Regions from separate parts of the Agarivorans albus genome, predicted to be linked through region 1. Evidence: predicted binding sites of a transcription regulator. Region 1 holds the regulator's gene; the other holds the start of a gene.
The links. The regulator sigma-54, encoded in region 1, starts transcription at its own class of promoters, with help from an activator protein. The targets are predictions, from matches to a motif close to GTTGGCACGNNNNTNGNNT.
Positions count from the first base shown of each region.

Region 1 (7,682 bases):
CGTTGACCAGATAACTCTGTCGTTTAGGCCAGCACTAAGGTGGCCATCCCTAAGAAAGAAAATAGCCCCATTACATCAGTCACGGTGGTTAATGCCATACCGCCTGCTAGTGCTGGGTCAATTTTAAACTTCTTCATTAACAGCGGAATAGTTACGCCGGCTAAACCGGCCAGTGACATGTTAATAAACATCGCACCAGCAATAATAACCCCTAAGGTCCAATCACCTTTCCATAGGGTCACTACTAAGGCAATCACAGTTGCCCAGATAATCCCGTTTAGCATGCCAATCGCAGCTTCTTTGCCTATTAACCAGCGAGAGTTACCTTCACCAATATGACCCACGGCTAAACCACGAATAACCAAAGCAAGGGTCTGATTGCCTGCGATTCCTCCCATGCTGGGTACAATCGTCATTAAAATGGCCAAGGTGGCTAACTGCTCTAGGGTAGATTCAAACATATTGCTGATGGAGGCCGCCACTAAGGCCGCGCACAGGTTTACTGCTAACCAAAAGGTGCGGCGTTGGGTACTTTTAACCACTGGGGCAAAGGTATCTTCATCATCGTCCATGCCCGCCATACCCATCATGCTGTGTTCAGCATTTTCGCGAATAATATCGACCACATCATCAATGGTGATCCGACCTAGCAGTTTACCTTGTTCATCAACTACTGGAGCCGAAATCCAGTCATGGCGTTCAAATAATGCTGCAACGTCGTTTTCATCCATAGATACATGGATGGTTTCTGCGTTTCCATCCATTACTTCTCGAACATTAACGTTGGGGCTTACCGTAAGCAGAGTAGATAAAGGAATATCGCCCAGTAGTAGGTCATCTTCGTCAACTACGTACAGGGCGTCGGTAGCCTCTGGCAGTTCGCCACGTAAACGTAAATAGCGCAATACCACATCAATACTTACGTCGGCCCGCAAGGTAATGGTATCGGTATTCATGATACTGCCAGCAGTATCTTCAGGGTAAGCTAGGGCCGCTTCTACACGGTGCCTGTCTTGACCATCCATTTGCTCAAGAACTTCTTGGTACACGCTGTCGGGCAGACTTCTTAGTACATAAGCGATGTCGTCGGTGTCCATGCCTTCAGTTGCGGCGGCCAGTGTTTCTGGTGCCATTAACTGAAGTACCCCTTCCATTACATCTTCGTTTAGCTCTTCGAGAATTTCACCATGTTGCTCGGGGTCGGTAAGTTGCCATAATACTTTACGCCCTGCTGGTGGGCTAGATTCTAGTAATAGTGCTACGTCACAGGGAGGCATTTGATGAAGCATGCGCCTAACATGCACGAACATACCACTGTCGAGGGCTTGATTTAGCTCCTGTAAGCGTTTGTGCTGATTAGGGTTTAACTCCATCTCTTCTGGCATAAGCGATCCCTATTGTTATTTTGTTATGTGCTGCTTGCTAATTGTAGCTTGGCTTTATTGCGTATAGATTTATTCTTCGTTGAAGTTAGCTTCTACTAGGGCTTGAACCGCATCTAGAGCGGCTTCTGCGTCTGCACCTTCAGATACTATGGTTAGCGTACTTCCTTGCGCGCTGGCTAGCACCAGTAAACCCATAACGCTGGCAGCAGAAGCCGTTTTCTCACCATCTATAATACTCAGCTCAGCGTCAAATTGCTGTGCCAGCTCAACCAACTTGGTGGCAGGACGTGCGTGCAGACCTAATTTGTTTTTTACTACTACTTGTCTAGTGAGCTTCAAGGCGATGTTCCAAAGTTCGGTGGCGTCGTTGCACTTTTCGATGAGCGCTAAAGAGGCTAGCAAGTCGCTCGGCCACATACACCGAGCGGTGTTGTCCGCCAGTACAGCCAATAGCAATGGTTAAATAGGCACGATTGTTAGCCTCTAAATGCGGTAACCAAGATTGCAATAACTGGCTAATCTGCTCGATATATTGGGTAACTAAAGGCTGCGCAGCCAAGTATTCTTGCACGGCTTTATCTAAGCCGGTTAGAGGACGTAGCTCCTCTTGCCAATGTGGGTTAGGTAAAAAACGCGCATCAAACATGTAGTCGGCATCGTTAGGCACACCATTTTTAAATCCAAAGGATTCGAACACCAAAATTAGCTGTTGTTGTTGGTCACCAGTAACGCGCGAGCGAATTAAGCCGCTTAGCTCGTGTACCGATAAACGGGAAGTGTCGATACGCAAATCGGCATTTCTAGAAATGGGGGCTAATAGCTCGGTTTCTGATTCAATCGCTTCTGCTAAAGATAAATTGCTTTGGCTAAGCGGGTGTACCCTGCGTGTTTCGCTGTAACGGCGGATCAGCGCTTCATCCTTCGCATCTAAAAAAATGCTTAACAGATTAATGTCTGGTCCAGCGTCTCGTATTAGCTGTCCTACCGGTGATAGCTCATCGGGAAGATTTCGAATATCAATGCTAATTGCTACTTTAGAATAGGTTTTTTTTAAGTTGTCGATAAGTGATTGCCAAAGCACAACCGGCAAATTGTCGACGCAATAGTAGCCGAGATCTTCCAATACTCTTAAGGCGACGGTTTTACCTGAACCCGAGCGCCCACTAACGATGATCAGTTCCATGATAATCCCTAAGGCTGATTAGAGTATTAGGCTACCATGATGTCGTACAATTCGTCATCACTTTGTGCACAACGAAGTTGTTTACATATTTGCTTATCGTTAAGTTTTTCAGCTACTTGAGCTAGAGTATTAAGATGTTGCTTACATTGATCTTCGGGTACTAGTAATGCAAATACCAAGTCTACCGGCTTGTTATCTATAGCATCGAAGGAAATAGGGGGATCGCAACGCAAGAAAACCGCTGTGGCTTGATGCTGGTTGTCGATACGGCCATGAGGAATAGCAATACCTTGGCCAATACCTGTGCTGCCCATTTTTTCTCGATTTAACAAGCTTTCAAAAATGCATTGGGTAGTGGTATCAAGCTGCTTGGCAGCCAGTTCGCTTACTATTTCTAGGGCGCGTTTTTTTGAAGAGCATTGAACTGCACTTTGGGTGCAGTCCAAGCTAAGTACTTTATTTAGTTGCATGGGGGTGGCTAACGTTTGTTAAGTTTTTCTTTATGTTTGATGACTTGGCGATCAAGTTTATCAATCAGGCTGTCGATGGCGGCATACATGTCAGAATGCTCAGAGGTTGCAAATACTTCGCCGCCGTTTAAATGTAATGTGGCTTCAGCAATTTGGTTCAGTTTTTCTACGTTGAGGATGACGTGAACGTTATTGATCTGATCGAATCGTCGGGTGAGTTTGGCAAACTTGGTGTGGACATATTCTTTCAAAGATTCAGTTATTTCTACGTGGTGTCCAGTAAGGTTAATTTGCATAGATATCTTCCCCTTTTAGTGGCCTTAGATAAGGCTCTTACGTTGGTTAGAAGGTGGAATTGCTAAAGACTCACGATATTTAGCAATCGTACGTCTTGCCACCTTGATCCCCTGATCTGCCAAAATATCAGCAATTTTGCTGTCGCTGAGTGGTTTACTGGTATTTTCGGCAGCTACCAGTTTCTTGATTAATGCACGAATAGCGGTTGATGAGCACTCACCTCCACCATCGGTAGCCACATGGCTAGAAAAGAAATACTTAAGCTCGAAGATGCCGCGAGGTGTATGCATGAATTTTTGGGTGGTTACCCGGGAAATGGTGGATTCGTGCATTTCTACAGCTTCTGCCACATCGTTCAGTACCATTGGCTTCATGGCTTCTTCGCCATATTCAAAAAACGCCTGTTGATGATGAACAATGCAGTTGGATACTTTTAATAGGGTTTCATTTCGGCTCTCGATACTTTTAATAAACCACTTGGCTTCTTGTAAGTGGCTACGAATAAACTGGGTATCGTTAGCGTTGGTAGAGGTTTTACTTAAAGATGCATAGTGGGAGTTAACACGCAACTTAGGCATTGCATCTGGGTTGAGCTCTACAACCCAGCGGCCTTGGCGTTTTACAACCGATACATCCGGGATAACATACTGGGCTTGGTTAGGCTCTACCGCGTTACCTGGTCGAGGTTCAAGCGTATGAATCAAACGCATGACTTCGCGTAACTGGTCTTCTTTAAGTTTGGTTTTGCGGGCTAATAGACGAAAATCGCGATTAGCTAATACATCAATGTGATTTGAAACTACATCTTTGGCTTCATTTAGCCAAGGGGTGTCTTCGGCAAAACGGCTTAATTGGATTAGTAAACACTCTTGCAGCGAGCGCGCTGCTATACCAACTGGATCGAAATGTTGGATGCGTTTAAGTACTGCTTCTACTTCATCTAGCTCTACATCTAAGTCATTGTTATCGCTTGAACGTAAGCCTTCTAGTAGCTGCTCACAGTCTTGGGTGAGGTAGCCCGATTCATCTACTGCATCAATAATGGCTAAAGCAATAGCTTGGTCTACTTCACTAAATGGAGTGAGTTGCATTTGCCACAATAAGTGGTCTTGTAAAGAGTCGACAGTTTCGCCCTGAAACAACATATCGTTGTCATCGCTCACGGCGCTGCCAGATGAGCTGGCTGGGGCAGAACTGGCGCTGTAGATATCGTCCCAAGTAGAGTCAACAGGGAGGTCGTCAGAAACAGTTTCTTGATTAATGGCATCGCCTGCTTCAATTTGACTGTTGTCTATGTCCGCAGTGGATTCGGCCTCGGTAGACTTCTCATTGGCAGATTTAGCGTCGGTTGCGTCACTATCACTGGCGTGAGACTCATCCGCCTCAAGCAGAGGGTTACTTTCCAGAGCCTCTTGAATCTCTTGCTGTAAATCCAGTGTTGAAAGCTGGAGTAAGCGAATGGCCTGTTGTAACTGGGGGGTCATGGTTAACTGCTGACCAAGACGCAACTGCAAAGATGCTTTCATTAACTACCGCTGTTCCTTCTTCTTATTGTCTTTTTTTAAACTTGCACTTTAACTATAGCTTGAATTGTTCTCCGAGATAAACTCGTTTCACATGTTCGTTTTCGAGAATTTCTTCTGGCTTTCCTGAGGCTATCAATTCGCCTTGGCTAACGATATAGGCATGCTCACAAACATCGAGAGTTTCTCGAACATTGTGGTCGGTAATTAGTACACCTAGACCGCGATCACGTAGGTGTTCAATGATCTTTTTAATATCGATAACAGAAATAGGATCTACCCCTGCGAAGGGTTCGTCAAGCAAAATAAACTTAGGTGCGGCGGCTAGCGCTCGGGCAATCTCAACCCTTCGACGCTCACCACCCGATAAGCTCATGCCTAGATTTTTGCGAATATGGCCAATGTGAAACTCTTCAAGAAGGTCGTCTAATGCACCAATTTGTTGCTCTTTATCGAGGTCTTTTCGGGTCTCTAATACGGCGAGTATGTTCTTCTCCACAGATAAGCGGCGAAAGATGGACGCTTCTTGCGGAAGGTAGCCAATGCCTTTGCGTGCGCGGGTATGCATCGCTGTACTAGAAATATCGTCATCATCGATGAGGATTCGGCCTTGGTCACGAGGCACCAAGCCCACCACCATGTAAAAAGTGGTTGTTTTGCCAGCGCCGTTTGGACCTAACAAGCCAACAATTTTACCGGTTTCTACATTTAGACTAACGTTTTTAACTACCTTACGGCCCTTGTAGGCTTTAGCTAGGTTTTCAGCAATTAGCGTACTCATTATTGCTGGTCTTCCTTGGGCGTTAGTTCGTCAAGCTGCTGAGGCAGGAAAATAGTAGTTACACGGCTATTTTCGTCGCCTTGTGCCACCATTTCTTGTTTGTTGATGCTGTATTTGATCATTTTACCTTTTACCAAGCTCTCTTCTTGTTTGAGTTGAGCATTGGTGGTGAGTGTTAGCGTTTGGGTTTTTAGGTCGTAACGCACTTCGTTCGCTTCAGCTTCAATTGGCTTGCCACTATCAAGTAATTGATAAAACGTTGCGGGTTCGCCTTTAGCGATCATTACTTCGCTGCCTTTTTCTTCGCTACCAATAACACTGAGTTCTTCGGCGTGCATTTTAATCGAGCCTTGAGTCACCACAACATTATTGTAAAAGGTGACTCGGTTTTCTTTGATATTGACCTGCTGGCGGTCAGCATCAACAATAATTTGTTTGTTGAAGTCGTCTTCTAGTGCTTGTGAACCCCAAGAAAGCATAAACAAGCTAGCCGCAAGTGCTAACTTACTCTTGTGGGTTGTGGTAAACCGCTTCGATATCATCTAATAAAGTCACTATTTCGTTGGCTAAATCACCGTCCATGCCAACGCCATACAGTTCGTATGAAGGGCCATAAACGGTAACAGGTTGATCGCTGCTCATGGTTTCTGTTTGCAGGTCGATCTCCAATTTTTCGGTTATTAAGTCGCGAACATACTCGCCACGGCTTAAATTTTTAATTACTACATTGTCATTTAAAATGACGTTTTGCTGCTGCTGTACTGTAGCGTGATCGGCCACAATTTGCCATACAGGTTGGCTTGGATCTGGGTACACTAAGATCTTTGGTTGAGCAAAAGTTGTGTGCTTAAGTTGTTCAAAAAACTCCATTTCCTCAGCATAGATCCGATAGCGCGGGCTACCATCTTCGCCAAAACTCACGCTGTAGAGCTTTTCGGCAACAAAGTTTGGTTTGCTGGCTTCGCGTTTAGCACTTAGCTGCTGAGTTTCCGAAGGACTAAGCTGCCACAGCACCAAGGCCAAGAGAAATAAGCCTGCAAAGAACCAGGTTGGGCGATTCATACACTCATACCTTGAGCATTATCAAGCTCGCCTTTTGCTTGCAGTATTAGATCGCAAAGCTCTCGAACCGCACCAAAACCGCCACGGGTTTGGGTGATAAGGTTGGCACGTTGTTTACACAAGGGGTGAGCATCTTGCACGGCTACACCTAAACCACAGTCGTGCATTACTGGGGTGTCGACCACATCATCACCAATATAGGCTACGTTTTCAGGAGCTAGTGACAATTGTTCAAGCATTTGCTGGTAGGCGACGAGTTTGTCTTGTTGGCCTTGGTAGATACGAGTAATTCCTAAAGCCTGCATACGCTGTTGCACAATATTTGATTGGCGGCCGGTGATGATAGCGACTTCGACGCCGATATTCAGTAGCGCTTTAATGCCAAATCCGTCGTGGGTATGAAAGGCTTTAAGTTCTTCTCCGTCATTGCCCATATAAATGCGACCATCGGAGAAAACCCCGTCTACATCGCAAACTAAAAGTTTAATTTTTGCTGCCGCGTCAAAATTGCTTTGGCTAACCGCGCCATAGGGCGTGTTAATTGTCACTAGTAAACTCCGGCTTGTAATAAGGTATGCATATTAAATGCACCCACAACGGCTTTATTGTTTAGCACAAACAAGCCGTTAATTGACTTGGTTTTCATTAACTTTAAGGCATCAAAGGCTAGCCAATTGTCGTCAATTACTTTGGGGTTCTGCGTCATCACTTGGCCAATTTGGGTATCGTGAATGTCGATGCGCTGATCAAGGATACGACGCAAGTCGCCATCGGTAAAAATGCCTGCCAGCTGCTGCTTAGAATCAAGTACTCCCACCATGCCTAAACCTTTGGCAGTGATTTCGAATAGCGCTTCGCGAATAGTTTGTTCGACTGTTACTAGCGGAATTTGTTCCCCAGTTAGCATTAAGTCGCTCACACTGAGTAGCAGTTTTTTGCCTAAAGTTCCGCCTGGGTGAGACAGGGCAAAGTCATCGGCTG
Region 1 covers NZ_AP023032.1:646,077-653,758, forward strand. The annotation lists gene mgtE (magnesium transporter) at 24-1,385, opposite strand; gene K5620_RS03100 (HPr family phosphocarrier protein) at 1,455-1,724, opposite strand; gene rapZ (RNase adapter RapZ) at 1,711-2,568, opposite strand; gene ptsN (PTS IIA-like nitrogen regulatory protein PtsN) at 2,595-3,038, opposite strand; gene hpf (ribosome hibernation promoting factor) at 3,047-3,334, opposite strand; gene K5620_RS03120 (RNA polymerase factor sigma-54) at 3,359-4,861, opposite strand; gene lptB (LPS export ABC transporter ATP-binding protein) at 4,914-5,639, opposite strand; gene lptA (lipopolysaccharide transport periplasmic protein LptA) at 5,639-6,118, opposite strand; gene lptC (LPS export ABC transporter periplasmic protein LptC) at 6,144-6,701, opposite strand; gene kdsC (3-deoxy-manno-octulosonate-8-phosphatase KdsC) at 6,698-7,249, opposite strand; gene K5620_RS03145 (KpsF/GutQ family sugar-phosphate isomerase) at 7,249-7,682, opposite strand, start outside.

Region 2 (7,682 bases), 2.3 Mb from region 1:
GACAAACTAGGTAAAAAGCACAGTTCACAACGCATGGGTAAAGGCTTTAAAGCCTAAGTTACCCCTCGCTTCCAGAAACTACACAACCCAAATTAACTGGGCATTAAGTTGTTCACCTTAGTTAATTGAATTTGAACGTCTGAATGCTCTACTGTTGTTAATTGGAAAAGTACTGCTTGTGGTAGTTACATATTCAAAAACAACAAAACCCCAGCCAAGGCTAGGGTTTTGCGTATAACAGTAATAGACGAAATTAACTAACCACGCTCCCCCATCGGCATCTTAGTTTTACTGGCCTGCTTACGCGACTCGATAATCATTACCCCGTCTCGCTTAACTGGTGCAGGTACTTTGCTTTGATACACTTCATTGGGAATAAGCTCTTGAGCAGAAGCGACTACGACTTTTGATTGGGCGCCAACGATCCGCGCGTTAACCAAAATACCTTTATTTGATTTACTAAAAGTGCCTACAAGTAAGTACTCAATGGGTAAACGCTTTGACAACTCTTTTACGTTGCGGCTATATACAAAGTCCCCTTCTGGGGTAATGCGAATAAAACCAGTGGTTTTATAATCAATCACCGAAAAGCCACTTTGCTGCATCTCGTAAACAAAGCTTTCGGCTAGCTGCATGCCAAATAAATCAGTGGTACGAAGATTATCTAAAGGAACAAACGAAGCCACCCCGATTGGTGTATCAGCATTCACATAGTGAGAGCTTGAGACTAGGCGTTGCGACATTAGGTTTACATAATCTGTAAGTGAGTGCTGAACATCAGGGTCACTCATATCTGGGCTGGCAGGGTTAAGCGAACGGCTTTGCATTCCACTTAAAAACAACTGCCCATTCTCATCTACAACACCTTCCATATAGTGAGCGTTGTGAGTATGTGCGGCGTGATGCTTTGAGCCATCGTACACCACCACTTTTTGCATTGATGGGGAACTCGAGCACCCCACCAGCATTGAAGTAGCCAAGGCTACTAAAGATATACCTTTCATGTCGCTTCCTTAATCGTCTATTACGCTTTAAGTATCGGCCAGAAAGGTAAAATCTTTACTAAAAATGAACGGTTTTTTGACTCTCAAGATGGCGAGTTGGCGCCATAGACATAGTAACGCGGTACACTTCTCGGAAATCAAGTTGCAACTCAGTGACATATACATCGTCAACTGCGTAGGCATTAATCACCTTAGCACCACGAATTACCCCGGCAACCGAGGCGGCTAAACGCTCGTTACCAAGCACCATATCGCTGACTGTTGCGGTGCTATCGATATGTTGGCCATACACTTGCTCAGAAAGCTCTCTATAAGCATCTAACTTAGAGGCTTTCATTGCGCGTAATTGTTTAGCGCTCATGTCTGCGCCACGTTGCTGACTAATAGGCGCATAGCCAACAGCATTAACCACGGTAAAGTCACCCGGTGGCTCATAAGTCCATTCAACTTGTTTAACTTGGGTTGTTGGCGTACAAGCTAGCAACAACAAAACCGCTAAACTAATAAACCACGATCTAAAGTACAGATTGTTCATGACGCTGCAAGCTCCCATTTACACTAGTCACACGCGGTGAAGTTGCCCCCGCCATATTGGGGATAAATTGATAAGCAGCCGACACAACCGCTTGGCTAGATAGCTCAACTAAACGAAGATTCACATGCCTACCAGAAGTGGTTCGCTGAAAACTGCCAACCACCACGTAGGTAATTTCCATTTCAGTACTCAGTAAATCTGCATCTCTCGATAACGAAAATTCGCCGAAACCTGGGTCCATTTGCAAACGTCCAGTAAGGCGCGGCTCTACCATATTTACGCCTTCACGCGATAAAGCGGCAAACATTGCCTCTGCCACTTGCCGCCCAAACCCATCGCTCGATTGCAAGTTGTCTAGATCCACCACCGTGCTTATGGCCACAGAGTCAGTCTCAGTTAAATCCACGTCATCAGTTAACTGTTGAGACAGGTTGTCGACATGCACATACAAAGCGGCATCTTGCTGCTCTCGTGGCTCCACATAAGGATAATTAGAAACATGATGTAAACTGGTATTGCATCCTTGTAGCGTTACCAGCAAAATAAATAGTGTCGTATATCGCATATCAATCTCCTCCGACTTCCCTGTTCCAAGCAATAACCGTTCCAGTCAAAAAAATAGCGTTTTATTTTGGGTATAGTTATTGCTTACTCCGAAACATAGGAGGGCCTTATGAAACAGATAATTCTTTTAGTTGGGATGCTAATTAGCATGTCGACACAGGCAATATGGTACGAGGCTAAGGGCCAAGCCACCATCGTAAACAACGACTTTGAGCAAGCCAAAAGCTTAGCTACCCAAGATGCGGTTAAGCAGCTTCTGTTGTATTCGGGGGCGTCTGTTACCAGCATTAGCAAAGTCTCTGGCGGGCAACTCACGCTTGATCAAATTGAAGTGGTCTCTAAAGGCTCCTTGCATAACCTAACCGTATTAGACGACGGTAATCACGGCCAACAATACTATATAATTTTACAGGCCGACGTATTCCCGGCTACCAGCCAGTGTAAAGCCAGTGGCTATAGCAAAAACATGTTGCTGCTCCCTCCCTTCTTAAAACAGCAACATCAAGCGCGTGTGGGCCAACTACAAGAGCTATCACCAGCAGTTGAGCAACGCACCTACGACATTGCTCGCCAAGTGGGTAATCAGTTCAACGTAAAGCCCCCACCAAAGTTACCTTTAAATTATTACAAACCAGGAGAACATAACTACAAGGGCATTAAAGATGTTGCCGATCGTTATGGCGCACAATATTTGCTTGGCTTAGAAATCGAGAACATTTCACTGGACCAAGTGCACAAACCTAAATTTATTAACCTTAGTTATCCGCAACGTTACTTTGTGGTGAATGCCAGGGTATACAACGCCATTGATTTAGAAGAAATATACAACAAGCGCTTTTCAGTAAACGCGCCATGGGAGTTTGACGCCAGAGAAGTGGTATCACCCCACTCTGCGGAGTTTTGGTTATCGGCCTATGGAGAAACGGTAAACGCGACCTTGCAACAAGTGGTTACCGAAGTAGATGCTCTACTGGCTTGCCAACCCTTACAAGGCAGCGTGGTGAAAGTACTGGGACCAGATCGCTGGCAAATAAACCTAGGGAAAGCGAATCAGCTTAACCGCGGCATGTTGTTAAACTTGATTCATCAAAACTATCACTGGGGAAACTGGGACATTCCACGCCAAGAGCAAATTATGGCTGACAGCATGGTAAGAATTGAGCAAGTGTATCAAGAGAGTGCCATCGTGGTAGCGGTTGACCCAAGCATGACGGCAAATATTCAACTTGGTGACTTAGTAAGCAAACAGTAAGGCTTTGCTTTTCATAAAGTTAAAGCTGAGTATAATGTACCCGCGCACTAAACGAGGTGTGCGCCTTACTTTAGTGTCCCCTTAGTTCAGCTGGATAGAACAAGGACCTCCTAAGTCTTAGACACAGGTTCGAATCCTGTAGGGGACGCCAGTATCTGCGTAACAAAGTAAGCTCTAGCCCTCATTTATGTGTGTCGCACCTTGCTGCACCATAATTGATTTACAGCACACTTGGCTTTTTTTATTGATATAGCTACGCAGCCTCCTTCGCACACTCACTTTCCGCAGCTTTGCGGGCGGCGATAGCCTCTTCCTGCTTCTTAAAACACCCTAAATGCTTGCGTTTCCCTTCGACAATTATATGAGCCATCCATAGTGCATCTCGTTTGTGAAAACTTACACCCTTCATGTTCTTACCTCGTCAATCTACATTATGCGTGCCTTGAAAGTGAAACTAGCTCACTATATTGATTACAGTGCTTTATAAGCCATTAGTAACGAGCAAATACTTAGATAGCCACACACTTGTTACCAATGTATTCAACTTATTTGACGCTAAAGTCACCCACAGAAAATGAGCTAAAGCTGGTACCGCTGTTGGCTGCTAGTTACAATTTTCTTTTGGGCACAAAAAAGCCGCCCTTGGGCGACTTCCTATCTAGCTTTTTTCATCAGACTATCCTTCTGACAACACAGATGTTATCACGCAACCCTTTGCTCAACTATGTATAATTCATATACGCTAGGTGAATCGCATAATGCAATGATATCAACCATCTAGCGGGAATCGTTACACCCAACCTCCTCTCAACTCACTCACTGATTATTGCAGTGCCTACCTTTTCACTTTTAGGTGAGATTAAGCCTAATCAAGGAAAGCAGACGTCCCTTACGAATTTGATAGCTAAGGTCATGAATTCCATTGAGCACCAACCGGAGTCGATGGTGGAACACGTAGTGCGAATTAACAGGAGTATTCAACTGACATTAGGGTAGAGGATCGTAGAATGTCAATTTTAAGTTTCAGTCGCCGCTAAAGTAAAAATACGATCAGAAATAGCTACTAGATAAAGGGTAGCGTCGAACCTCCGCCCTTTAAATTGGAGAATAATATGAGAAACGTAAACGGCATAAACTTCGCTTCACAGATCCCTGAAAACGAAAAACTAGTACCTACCATATCTCAAAATCAGCTTTTAGCGCGTTTCATATACGATCCAAAGAATGGCCGGTTTTCACGTTTAGTGCGGGTTGAAGAACCAGACATATTATCAGCATTTTCTGGTGAAGTGTTAGAAGATGGTTACAGCTACATTAGTGTTGCTGGCGGCAAGTATCGCGCAGACGCCTTAGCATACCTTTATATGACGGGGAAAATGCCTAGCGGTGATTTAGTGCACATAAATGGCGACAAAAGCGATGATTCATGGGTTAACTTAGGTGAAAAAGGCTTTTTCGAAGCTTGAAGTCTGAGCGCCTTAGTTATCGACGTTCTCTAGCAAGGCGGGAAGCGATGGCTGATATTATTAATTATATTAAGCGATATCAAAATCAAACGAGCTGACACTGTTAACTTTAGAGCTCCTCTCCTATTAACTAGAGGATGATGTTGAGAAAATTGCCTAAATAAGTCTCCTAATTTATTTGACCGTTATAATCGCAAATTTGGGGGTCTTAGGCTAGTCGCTGCTCGGTAAAAGGCGCACAGCCTTGCTGGCGAGTTTCTTTGTTTGTGGCGTCCCCTACAGGATTCGAACCTGTGTCTAAGACTTAGGAGGTCCTTGTTCTATCCAGCTGAACTAAGGGGACACTAGAGTAAGTCGCACACCTAATTTAGTGTGCGGGTCACCCCTGTCACTCTTCAACATTTAGCATAACTGGAAACAAAAAAGCCTCGAACAAGTCGAGGCTTTTGCATGAACACTTAGAAGTTAAATAGCACCAGCTCCAGGCATTGCCTTACACACATAAATGCTTTCTTTTAGCCCTGTTAATGCTTGGTATTTCTGCTCAACCGCTTGGCACACACCATCCACTAAAGCAGGTGGCATCAAGGCCACAATGCAACCTCCAAAACCACCACCGGTCATGCGAACGCCGCCTTCTGCGCCAATCACTTGCTTAACAATGTCTACAAGACCGTCTACTTCCGGCACCGTAATTTCGAAATCATCACGCATAGAAGCATGAGACTGTTCCATTAGCACACTCAGTTTTGCCATATCGTTGGCTTTTAACGCTTCCGATGCAGCCAATGTACGGGCATTTTCGGTAATTACATGACGCGCACGTTTCGCCACAATAGGATCGAGGCTCGCAGAGTTCTCTGCAAACATCGCTTCACTAACATCACGTAAAGAACTTACCCCTAAACCTTTAGCAGCAGCTTCACATTGCTCACGACGAGTATTGTATTCACTATCTACCAAACCACGTTTTTTATTGCTGTTAATAATAACAACCGCCATATCTTCTGGCATGGCTACCGCTTTGGTTTCTAATGAACGACAATCGATAAGCAAGGCGTGGTTTGCTTCACCTTCGGCTGAAATAAGTTGGTCCATAATGCCGCAGTTACAACCTACAAAGTTGTTTTCAGCTTCTTGTCCAATTAAGGCAAGTTGCTGTTGCGACACATCCAGTTCGTATAGCGTTTTAAACGTTTGACCAATAACCACTTCTAACGCGGCCGAAGAGCTTAAGCCCGCACCTTGTGGCACATTACCACTCACCGCAATATCGGCACCTGAAAAAGTGAAACCTTTGTTCAGCAATACTGAAATAACCCCACGAATGTAGTTAACCCACATTAGGTCTTGGTCAAATACCAAAGGTTGGCTTATATCAAACTCGTTAACTTGATTGCCGTAATCTACTGATACCACCCGCACAATACTGTCTGTACGTGGAGACGCAGCCACTACTGCTTGGTAATCAATAGCGCAAGGTAATACAAAACCATCGTTATAATCGGTATGTTCACCGATGAGGTTTACCCGCCCAGGTGCTTGTATCAGCTTTGCAGGTGCTTGCCCGGTCATTTCAGTAAAGGCACTAGCAACCTTATCAATGAGTTGTTGTTGGTGATCTGTCATTATCGGCTCCTTTACTGATCTTGTTCTTTGTAATGTACGTCACTTAGGTCACGAAGCTTTGCAGCCGCTTGTTCGGCGGTTAAGTCACGCTGGCTTTCTGCAAGCATTTCGTAGCCCACCATAAACTTGCGCACACTGGCGCTACGTAATAGCGGTGGGTAGAACAAAGCATGTAATTGCCAATGCTCTGTAGAAGTGTCCCCTTCCTTAAAGAAAGGCGCATAGTGCCACCCCATTGAGTAAGGGAATGAACACTTAAACAGATTGTCATAGCGACTAGTCAACTTTTTAATGGCAAGAGACAAGTCATCACGTTGCTCATTAGATAGTTCGCTCATTCGGCGAATATACGCTTTAGGCAGTAGCATCGTTTCAAACGGCCATGCAGCCCAATAAGGTACTACAGCCAGCCAATGCTCGGTTTCAACAACCGTTCGTACACCATCAGCTTGTTCTTTTGCTGCATAGTCAACTAAAAGGTTACTGCCGTGTTGCTGGTAATACTCTCGTAAATGCTTGTCTTTACGCTCAATCTCATTAGGTAAAAAGCTGTTGGCCCAAATTTGGCCGTGAGGATGAGGCTGAGAACAGCCCATGGTTTCACCTTTATTCTCAAAAGCCTGAACCCAAAGGTAGTCTTTACCAAGTTCTTCGATTTGTTCATTCCAAGTGTCGATAACACCTCGAATAGCGGGTACCGAAAGCTCGGGTAAGGTTTTGCTATGGTCGGGAGAAAAACAAATCACTCGACTTAAACCACGAGCTTCCATACTGGTAAACAAGGGATCGGCTGACTTAGGCACGTCGGGTGAATCCGTCATCAATGCCGCGAAGTCATTTCCAAATACGTAAGTCCCCTTATAATCTGGATTTACATCGCCAGAAATTCGGGTATTACCTGCACACAAAAAACAGCCTTCGTCGTAGCTAGGAAGCTCAGCAGTAGACGGGGTTTCATCTTGGCCGCTCCACGGGCGCTTAGCACGATGCGGAGAAACTAAGATCCACTGTCCAGTTAACGGGTTGTACCGACGGTGCGGATGCTCTGTTGGGTCGAATTGAGTGTCTAACATGAGATTTTCTTACTCCATAAAAAGCACCCACAAAAGTGCTTTCTGTTTTCTAAACTTTTACTGGTCGTAACCTTTAGGGTTATTTGACTGCCAATTCCAAGTATCAGCGGTCATGTCATCAATGCTGCGAGTGGCTTTCCAGCCTAAAACTTTTTCCGC
Region 2 covers NZ_AP023032.1:2,914,705-2,922,386, forward strand. The annotation lists gene flgN (flagellar export chaperone FlgN) at 1-57, shown strand, start outside; gene K5620_RS13120 (FlgO family outer membrane protein) at 258-1,004, opposite strand; gene K5620_RS13125 (LPP20 family lipoprotein) at 1,063-1,539, opposite strand; gene K5620_RS13130 (FlgO family outer membrane protein) at 1,520-2,104, opposite strand; gene K5620_RS13135 (flagellar assembly protein T N-terminal domain-containing protein) at 2,213-3,355, shown strand; tRNA gene K5620_RS13140 (tRNA-Arg) at 3,431-3,506, shown strand; gene K5620_RS13150 (HNH endonuclease) at 4,468-4,821, shown strand; tRNA gene K5620_RS13155 (tRNA-Arg) at 5,089-5,164, opposite strand; gene galK (galactokinase) at 5,287-6,450, opposite strand; gene K5620_RS13165 (UDP-glucose--hexose-1-phosphate uridylyltransferase) at 6,462-7,523, opposite strand; gene galE (UDP-glucose 4-epimerase GalE) at 7,581-7,682, opposite strand, start outside.
Region 2: the regulator sigma-54 is predicted to act here: its motif matches at 2,132-2,150, upstream of K5620_RS13130 (FlgO family outer membrane protein).